Regions from separate parts of the Psychrobacillus sp. FSL H8-0487 genome, predicted to be linked through region 2. Evidence: riboswitches for the same ligand, from Rfam matches in the RefSeq annotation. Region 2 holds a riboswitch; the other holds the start of a gene.
The links. A riboswitch is a leader RNA that binds a small molecule or an ion and turns the genes downstream of it on or off. The one in region 2 is predicted to bind preQ1.
Positions count from the first base shown of each region.

Region 1: it holds a riboswitch for preQ1, as region 2 does, so the genes downstream of both, queF (preQ(1) synthase) here and MHI47_RS15690 (QueT transporter family protein) in region 2, are expected to answer to the same signal.

Region 1 is NZ_JBBOZA010000001.1:290,979-296,221, reverse strand. Features, by position in the region: gene MHI47_RS01495 (hypothetical protein) at 1-318, opposite strand, end outside; gene MHI47_RS01490 (trypsin-like peptidase domain-containing protein) at 410-1,756, opposite strand; gene MHI47_RS01485 (VUT family protein) at 2,205-2,744, opposite strand; gene queC (7-cyano-7-deazaguanine synthase QueC) at 2,741-3,412, opposite strand; gene queF (preQ(1) synthase) at 3,555-4,055, opposite strand; PreQ1 riboswitch class I at 4,186-4,232, opposite strand; gene MHI47_RS01470 ((deoxy)nucleoside triphosphate pyrophosphohydrolase) at 4,871-5,243, shown strand, end outside.
Region 2 is NZ_JBBOZA010000001.1:3,056,092-3,061,334, reverse strand. Features, by position in the region: gene MHI47_RS15705 (ABC transporter ATP-binding protein) at 1-881, shown strand, start outside; gene MHI47_RS15700 (ABC transporter permease) at 939-1,526, shown strand; gene MHI47_RS15695 (glycine betaine ABC transporter substrate-binding protein) at 1,531-2,424, shown strand; gene MHI47_RS15690 (QueT transporter family protein) at 2,466-2,948, opposite strand; PreQ1 riboswitch class I at 2,956-3,000, opposite strand; gene MHI47_RS15685 (MBL fold metallo-hydrolase) at 3,115-4,317, shown strand; gene MHI47_RS15680 (DUF3006 domain-containing protein) at 4,304-4,549, shown strand; gene MHI47_RS15675 (hypothetical protein) at 5,061-5,240, opposite strand.

The DNA of each region.
Region 1 (5,243 bases), 2.8 Mb from region 2:
GAGAGTTTTTTCAATTTCAATAAAGTTTTTACGCTCAATTGCATCAGCCACCGTCATTTTGACTCCGGAAACCTCTACTAAAGTTGTAGCGTTAGATTCTACAATGGTTTTTTTGATTTGTTTTCTGCGATCCATCAAATCTTTTATGGATTGTATACTTTCTTTCGCTTCCTTTTCAAACTCCTCAACGGTCTTAAATCCACGAATATTCTCTTTCGGTTTTTTAGAGGCTGCGAAAGTTGTCTCATTAATCTTTTTTAAAATGCGCGCATCCAATGTTTTTAACTCACGTAAAGCTTTTGTTATAGAAATCTCCATCGGCATTTCTCTCCTCAGTTGTCAATTATGGTAATTATTAGTCTACTGGAGATTACTAGGGTATTCAAGTAATTACCTTGTTACAACCATATCATTCGTAAATGTCTATATTCGTAATTTGATAATAACCCGAACTATTGATTACTACCGTGTATACTTTATTCCGATTGTAATACGTGTATTCACCAGCCGCATTTATAAAATCAAATTCCTCGTTAGTAGAAACTAGTGCATAATCATCATACATCTCTACACCAGTAACAGTATTATTAGTGAAGTCAAAGGTCATTCCCTGCCCAGCAATTTCTTGTATATATACTTCTAAGTCCTGGTAGGCAATACTATCCGGTTGTAGCATATCATTAATCCAATAAAAATCCTCGGCATCGAGAGCCATCTCGTAATATTCTCTAAATGTAATGATGAAATTAGTTAAAGTCTCCTCTTCAAAGGCAAAATAATTCCATTCATCTTCGGTATACTCTTCTTCATAAGTATCTTCTGAAATATTTTCATCACTATATGTATATTCTTCATAAATGCCAAAAAGAGATGCAACCTGTTGACCACTCATAGGATTGGAAACCCAGCTGTCTACTAGATCTGTCACGCTGTTCATAGGAATGGAAAATCCAAACAAATTATTTTCTTTGTAGATAAGCGAGTTAATCCCTATGACCTTTCCTGTCTTTGCATCTACTAGAGGACCGCCACTGCTTCCTTTGTCAATTTGGGCATCAATTTGATATAAATGTTCATATACAAAACCGAGTTCCATATCCCGATTGATACCTGTCAAGTATCCAATGGAAGCAGAGTTTTCAAACCCTTGAGGACTCCCAAGTGCGATGACTTCAGTGCCAATAATTGAATCTTCAGCCTCGGTGAAGAGTGGTTTTACTTGTGCATAATCATTAGATAAAAGGAGAGCAACATCAGATCTATCCGAAATACCTATTACTTGAGCCTCGGATTCTTTCCCAGCAGAGTTCCGTATTATTACATTTGTGTGCCCCGCTACAACATGTGCATTCGTTACAATGTAACCGCCTTGGCCATAAAGAAATCCAGAACCTTGGCCCCCGTCGTCGGTCAGAATCGTGAACACTTTTGGCATAGTTTCCTGTATTACCTGTGTTTTATCTTTTGCTATTCCTTTCACTTGTTCATTTTTCTTTGCTTCCGTCTTAATTGTTAATGGAGCTGTAGCAGTTTCATTTGGAGGTCTTTCCCTGTCAACTCCCTCAACCTCTTCATTCTCTGTAAAAACAATTTCCTTAAACCCATAACCAACCCCACCAAGTGCTAGCAAAAAGAAGATGATTCCAGCAATCAGTATACCTTTAACGCCACTTTTAGTAGAATTTAATATTTCGCCACAGCCTGCGCAAAAATTTGCTTTCTCATCGTTTTTTACCCCGCATTTGGAACAATACATAATCCCGCCTCCATCTATATCCTTTACCTACTATATTTTTTATAAAATCTCTATATCAACTGGTAATACCTCTGACATTTTCCTCTTTATTTCTTTTGATAATATTCTTTGTTCCTTCTTCAGGGGATACCCAATTCCCCAATAAATACATTTTCTTAAATGCACTAACAAACCTTTTACAACTTTGAAGATGTTACTGTTTGTTAAAATAGGAATTATTGATAAATGCACAAACTTTATACTATATTTTTTGGAACTTTAAGGATTTTTATTAAGCTATTTTTATTATAAGGCATCTGCAAATAATAACCAATACTTGTAAACAACGATTTTTAATTGTTATATCCTACTTGTTTGTATTCAATAACCTCTACATAATCTGTAAAATCATAAATAGCCTTCCAAGTCTATTGGAAGGCTAAATTATAATATTTTAATTTTTATATAATCATTCAGAAAGAAGACGTTTTTCCTTCATTACATAAACCCGACTCAAAATAAGCGCTCCGATTGTCTGAATAACGGTTTTCACGATAATTTGCCCTACAATAGCGGCTGGCACGGCTTCCCATGGAAGAATATTTGCTCCCAGAGGACTCAAGCCTATTATGACAAAAATGACTGAATCCAGGAATCCACCAACAATCCCACTATAGAATACACGCCAAGCCATGGGTAGTTTCAATCTTGTATATATCTCTGTATCTGCTGTTTCAGCAACAACAAATGAAATTGCCGATGCAAATACAATTAATAATGTATCTCCCAACATAAATGACACTAATGCTGATAATGCTAAAGCTATGAAAATGAATAAGTACGTCTTTGCTCTACCATATTTGTTTTGTACAAGATCTCTAAAAATGAAGGTAGCACCCACGAACAATGTTCCCATAGGGACGATAAACATCCCGAACTGTAAAGGTGCAAAAGCTGCTGTTACGACATTAGCAATCACAATCGATACTAAATAAAATAAAATTCTCATAATGTTACTCCTTCAATAGATTTAGAAGTTAAATAATCTTCTAATCCTTTATTTCTCAGCTTACATGCTGGGCATTCCCCACAGCCATCTGCTATTACACCGTTATAACAAGTCAACGTTTTCTCTCGAACAAATTCGAGCGCTCCAAGCTGATCTGCAAGTTCCCATGTTTGTGCCTTGTCCAACCACATGAGTGGTGTATCGATCACAAAAGTAGTATCCATAGAAAGATTTAATGTGACGTTTAAGGATTTCACGAAAATATCACGACAATCTGGATAACCACTAAAATCAGTTTCACACACTCCAGTTACGATATGCTTTGCACCTACCTGGCTCGCTAAGACCCCAGCAAAAGATAAAAAGAGCAGATTTCGACCAGGTACAAAAGTCGACGGCAATCCCCCATCTTCCCCGTCCTCTACCTTTATGTCATCTCGCGTCAAAGCATTCGGTGCCAACTGATTTAAAAGCGACATATCCAGAATGTGATGCTTTACACCAAGCTCCTTAGCTATTTCCTTTGCACATTCGATTTCAAGACTATGTCTTTGCCCATAATCAAAAGTCACTGTCTCAATCTCTTTAAAACGTTCTTTTGCCCAAAACAGACAGGTCGTGCTATCCTGTCCTCCACTAAACACAATAATTGCCTTTTCCTGCTTCACCCGTTTAAACTCCCTTATATCGACAAAACAGCACCATAAGGAAGAATGCTGTCATCTTCTGAATTTTTTAGATTGTCTATCTCTAGCGCCTAGCCCCTAGTTTCAGGATTTTAGCACTTCTGCCTTACATATGATTATTCCATTAACGATTATCAATTTTCTCTGGATATAAATCATGGTTCATCAAACGAAAATCTGCTATTTCTACATATTTCGTTCCAGGTCTTCCATAATTACACCAAGGATCAATAGAAATACCTCCACGTGGAGTGAATTTACCCCATACTTCGATATATCTTGGATCTAGCAATTCGATTAAATCGTTCATGATGATGTTCACACAGTCCTCATGGAAATCCCCGTGATTCCTGAAACTAAATAAATATAATTTTAACGATTTACTTTCTACAATTTTTTTATCCGGTATATACGAGATGTACATCGTTGCAAAATCCGGCTGATTGGTAATTGGGCACAAACTTGTGAATTCTGGGCAGTTAAACTTCACAAAATAATCCCGAGTAGAATGTAAATTATCTACCGACTCCAATACCTCAGGTGCATAATCAAATGAATATTTTGTGCCTTGGTTCCCTAACAGTGTTAAATCCTTCAAACCTTCATCATGACTTCTTCCAGACATAATAAAAAAACCTCCTATAAAAACTGTTTCCCAACACTTTCAAAAGAGGCTTCACAGACCAATCTATACAAACAAAAGGATAAAAACAAAAAAGCCACGTCCAAATTATATGGACATGGCGAATAGTCATGTATCCATAGTTTTTTATAGAGGGTATAAGCTATGAACCTCTCCCGGTCAAGTACGGGTATGCAATCATAATATAGAATATTGACCAAGACGTCAAATAGGCATTCTAGTCAAATGAATTTCCAAATCTCCATTTAAGAGATTCAAAACTTTTTTATAATATCATGCATAAATTTGAACTAGATTGCCTATATTGATAATAGAATACGAGATTAAAGGAGGAATAGAGATGAAACATCCATTAAGCTTACCCGAACAATTACCCGAAACAACAGAAGAGCTATTAAAGCTTATATTACAAACTATCTTAGCCTAGGAGAGATTTAGATTATCAAAGAGACTCAGAAACATAGAAAAGTAGATACCTCTACTATGTGGAGTATCTACTTTTTGTTATATGTACTCCCTACCCCGGCTTATCCAATAAGTTCCTCATTGCCTTCACTGTATATCTCTCCGTACTATATCTACTTAACATTTTCTCCAATCAGCTTTAAATACCACCCCATTCATAAATTATTAAACAAACAGCAAATCATAAATGTTCCCCCTCTATTAATACCCATATAGAAACCACAGTTAGATATATAACAATCAGTAAATTCCAATCATTTAAAGTTTCTTGCTGATCATTACTTTAAAATCAGCTATGATATAGGTATAAACTGAAATTAGGGTGATACATAATGAAAAAATTAGTCCATGTAGTTGGGGCAATTATTGAAAATGACAAAAGCGAAATATTTTGTGCGTTAAGAAGTCCCATTATGTCACTTCCCGATCTTTGGGAGTTCCCGGGTGGTAAAATTGAAGCTGAAGAAACACCCGAGCAGGCTTTACAACGAGAAATTACAGAAGAATTTAATTGTACAATTGTGGTTGGTCAAAAAGTAGAAGATACGACTTATGAATATGAAAAATTTATCGTCAGACTCGAAACTTATAAAGCGAAATTATTAAATGGTACTCCAATTGCAACGGAGCATGCCGACACAAGATGGGTTACTCGGGAAAATTTACATACACTGAACTTTGCTGCTGCTGATATTCCAGCAGTTG
Region 2 (5,243 bases):
AGCAGTTAGTGGTCATCATAGGACCGAGTGGTTGTGGTAAAACAACCCTTCTAAAACTTATTAATCGTTTAGAAACTCCGACGTCTGGAGAAATTTACGTAGGCGACAAAGTAATTTCTACTATTGATCCTGTTGAACTAAGGAAAACAATTGGATATGTAATTCAGCGAATTGGCTTATTTCCTCATATGACTATTGAAAAAAATGCTGCTCTAGTCCCAAACTTGAAGGGCTGGCCAAAGGAAAAAACGGCAACCCGTATTTTCGAATTAATGAATATGGTAGGACTTAAACCCGAACAGTTTTTACGAAAATACCCACTTGAGTTAAGTGGTGGTCAGCAACAACGAGTCGGTGTTGTGCGGGCACTAGCTGCGAATCCAGATATTATATTAATGGATGAACCATTTAGTGCACTGGATCCGATTAGCCGGGAACAATTGCAAAATGAGATAAAGTATTTACAAGAAAAGATAAAGAAAACAATTGTCTTTGTTACACATGATATTGATGAAGCACTGAAAATTGCAGATATGGTTATAGTCATGAAAGATGGCATGATTGAGCAGATTGGGACACCTACAGAGTTAATAGAAAACCCTATCAATGATTTTGTGAAAAACTATATCGGAATCGAAAGAATTAATCGGAAAAAATCTGTTGGAAAAAGGGAACTAAAGGACTTTTCCTCCTTTTTTGACGGCGAATGGGAAGCTCCGTATATAGAAGTCGATGCAGCTATGTTAATAGAAGAGGCTATTGCTTTACTAGAAAACGGAACTACACATGGCCTTCTAGTGAAGGGTAACAACAAGGTGCTGGGCTTTGTAAATCAATCTATCCTACTTCGTGCAATATTAGTGAAGGAAGAGGTGGTATAAGTGAGTACCTTTATAGAGACGGTTCAAAGTCGTTCAGATTTAATACAAGAGGCGTTTATGCAGCATATTTACTTATCATTTGTAGCTTTAGCCGTTGGTATTGCCATTGCCTTACCTTTAGGTATATTAGTTGCAAGGTATCGTAGAATAGCAGAGCCAGTTATAGGAATCACCGCGATCTTTCAGACAATACCTAGCTTAGCGCTTTTTGGCTTCCTCGTTCCATTAATAGGAATTGGTGCTAAAACAGCTTTAATAGCCTTAATAATTTATGCACTTTTACCTATTTTACGTAATACATATACCGGGATTTCAAATATCGACGAATCTATGATTGAAGCCGGAAGAGGAATGGGTATGACGAAAGGTCAGTTGCTCTGGCAAATTGAATTTCCGCTTGCTTTGCCATTTATAATGGCGGGTATTCGAACGGCTACAGTTCTAACTGTAGGTATTGCTACCTTGGCAACATTTGTTGGAGCAGGTGGGTTGGGAGACGTAATTTACCGTGGATTGCAATCATACAATAATTCGCTCGTATTAGCAGGGGCATTACCAGTTGCATTACTAGCAATTCTGTTTGATCTGCTATTGAAATGGATTGAGAAAAAAGCTACACCAAAAGGAATGAAAACTGGAGGATGAAGAGATGAAAAAGATAATAGGATTAGTAGGAATTGCAGGAGTGATGCTTTTAAGTGCTTGTTCGAATTCAGATGAAGCATTAGTAATTAGTGGGAAGCCGTGGACGGAACAATTTATACTCCCACAAATTTTAGGCCAATATATTGAGGAAAAAACAGATATTGATGTGGAATATAAGGAAGGTCTAGGAGAAGTAGCAATTATGACTCCTGCTTTGGAAAAAGGTGATATTGATCTTTATGTTGAGTACACTGGCACAGGCTTAAAGGATGTTTTAAAAGAAGAATCTGAAGTAGGAGAAAGCTCAGATAGTGTATTAGAAAAAGTAAGGAAAGGCTATGAGGAAAAGTTTGAGGCTACTTGGTTAAGTCCACTTGGATTTGAAAATACGTATACACTAGCTTATACAAAGGATAATGAGTACAATGCAGAAACTTACTCAGAATTGGTAGAAGCTTCTAAAACTGGTGGTATGGTATTTGGGGCCCCTCATGCATTTTATGAAAGAAAAGGAGACGGCTTTGATGATTTAATAAATACATACCCATTTGTATTTTCTGAAACGCAAAGTCTAGATCCTAATGTTATGTATGAAGCATTGAAAAACGGAGACGTCGATGTTATACCTGCCTTTACGACTGATGGACGTATCGAACGATTTGACTTGCAAACGACAACGGATGATTTGGGATTTTTCCCTAAATATGATGCAGCTCCAGTCGTACGTATGGATGCTTTAGAAAAGTTTCCAGAGCTTGAGGATGTACTAAACGAGTTAGCGGGTAAAATATCCGAAGAGGATATGTTGAAGATGAATGCGAGAGTTGACATTGATGGAGATAAACCCGAAGATGTAGCCCACGACTTTTTAGTGGAAAAAGGATTAATAGAAAAATAAAAAACACCCGGTTCTAGTTTTCTAGAATCGGGTGAAGTTATTTAGATTAGCGTCTTAAAATTCAACCGTTTATCTAAAGCGATAATAATCGGGATACCGACAGCTAATACGGTGAACTCGCCAGCTGCAACGGTTAACCATGTATAGAAGAATGGGAAATCTAGCGCAAGCATTAGTTCAAATGCGATAATACACATGGTAAATGTAAAGAGCACTGTATTAATAACCATGCGTGCTATGTTTCCTTTTACATATTTAGTCGCCAAAATCGTTAGGGATAACGTAATGATGGAATGTGCTACTCCAAATGTTAGGTCATAAGCGGCCATTGGAGAGAACATATTTGTTATAAATACTCCTAATACAATACCAAAAAAGTATTTTTTATTAAATACGATTAAGTGATTGAACATCTCCGCAATACGAAACTGTACTGCACCAAATGCAAAAGGAGCCACTAGTAGAGATACCGCGACATAAAGAGCGGCAATAACACCAGTTACTGCTATAGTCTTTGTTTTCATTATTCATTTCTCCTTAGTTTTTTTCCGTGGGAGGTTCTCGAACCACGTTAGTTTTCACAAACAGTTATTCTATGCGAATAGCTATCAACTGTCAAGGGAATCTTTAATATATGAATCTTAGTGTCCTATGGTAGAATCATGCAAAGTATGAAAAGGAAGGTTTTATATGAGAAAGTTCACATTTTTAGTAAGTCTATGTATAGCCGTTTTGCTTAGTGGCTGTACATTCAATCAGCAACCAGATAAAACAATACAAGCATCACAAGTGCCAGTGGAACCTGGAGACAAAATGAAGGTTCATTTTATAAATGTAGGGCAAGGGGATTCAATATTAGTACAATCGCCAAACGGAAAAAATTTGTTAGTAGATGGGGGGACAAAAGATGCTGGAAAAGATGTAGTAAATTATCTACGAAAACACGGGGTTGAGAAGCTCGATTATGTTGTGGCAACCCATCCAGATGCCGATCATATCGGAGGCCTACATTCCGTGTTGAATTCTATATCTATAAAAAATTTCGTGGACTCTGGAAAAACACATACTTCTCAAACGTATGAGGAAATGTTACAGCTTATATTAGACAAAAATATACCATTCATCGTGCCAAAAACTGGCGATACAATTCCTCTAGATGAGGAGTTAGATATCTCTGTCATACATATGGGAGACAAATCAGCTGATAATAATGAAGCATCTATTGTATTAAAATTATCTTACGGAGAAACTTCCTTTTTATTGATGGGAGATGCAGATATCAGGGTAGAGAAAGACATACTAGAAGAGACGAATGTTAAAGCAACCGTTTTGAAAGCAGGACATCATGGTTCGGACACTAGTAGCTCGCAAGATTTTATAGAAGCAGTAAATCCAGAGGTTACCATTTTAAGTTATGGAAAAGATAATTCCTATGGTCATCCAAATGCAGAGGTGAAGTCAAAACTGGAGCGGATAAGTTCACAATTATATGCCACAGCAATAGTTGGTAATATAGTAGTGGAAACAGATGGAGTAGATTATAACGTAATAACAAATGGTAATGTTGGGCCAACTGAAATTGCTAATACGGAAGCCATAGGTATTAATATTTCTAGTAAAGACCTTAGAGGCGAAATAGTGGGAATTACCAACTCCGGTGCATCAGCTGTTAATTTAGAAGAATGGCAATTAGTTTCCATAGCTGGTAATCAAACATTTAAGTTTCCGAACATTAGCTTGCAAGCAGGGAAAACAATATACGTCACAAGTGGACCCAAAGTAAAAGAGGGCGCTGGCTATTTGAAATGGACTACTACGCAAATGTGGAGAAATGATGGGGATGCAGCTATATTATTGAATAACAAAGGAGAGATTGTGAGTGAATTCGAATAAATATACGCTCGATCGTTTTGAAGGAGATTATGCAGTCTTTTTAAAAACTCCAAATGAAACAGAGATCCTTCAAATTCTCTGTTCTGATATAAAAGTTAAACTAAAACAAGGGGACATAGTGAACATTTCATCAATAGAAGATAAGTATGAAATCGAACCTCTTGTGGAAGAAACAACTAATCAGAAGGAAAAGGTTCGTCGATTACTGGAACAGCTAAAAGAAAGAAGCTGACTGGAGTTTGACAATATTATAATTGCCTTGCTGTATTTTAAGATCAAAGAGTTGCTTCGGCAACTCTTTTTTTGTAGGTTATGTTAAAAGATAAAGGGTGATTTAAAATGTACCTAAATATGAGTTGGGATATGTTTCTCAAGCACATTTTATGTTGCTGTCTTTTTTACTAAAGCGCCAGTTAGTTGAATAACACTTACGACTAACTCCTAATATTTCTGTTCTGCTAAAGTCCCTGTTTTTCCAATAACTTCTTAAAAATCTTTATTATTAATATCAAAGCTATCCCTATTATTCCTCCTATAAGACCAGCTATAATTACAGTAACAATTTCGCCCCAATAAACCTCTTCGTTCTTCATAAACTTTTTGCAATTACCACGATTATTATTACAAACATAAATGAGAACCACGATTTAAATTGGCTTTTAGTCACTATTTCCCCCCTTAAGATGGCCTTGTTAAACTAAAGCTAAGGTACACTACTTCACAAACACGGTAAATTTTGCGAGTTATTCTCCACTTTTATGTCTATTATCTCCCATCAAATAGATGTTGGAACTTTCTCCTGGTTTTGCATTTGAATTAATTGGATTCTGATTATTGTTACTAATTTTATTATTTCTTCTGTCAACTAATAAAGCAAAGGTGATAATAACAAAAAGAATAATAAGAACTATTAACCAAATCATATT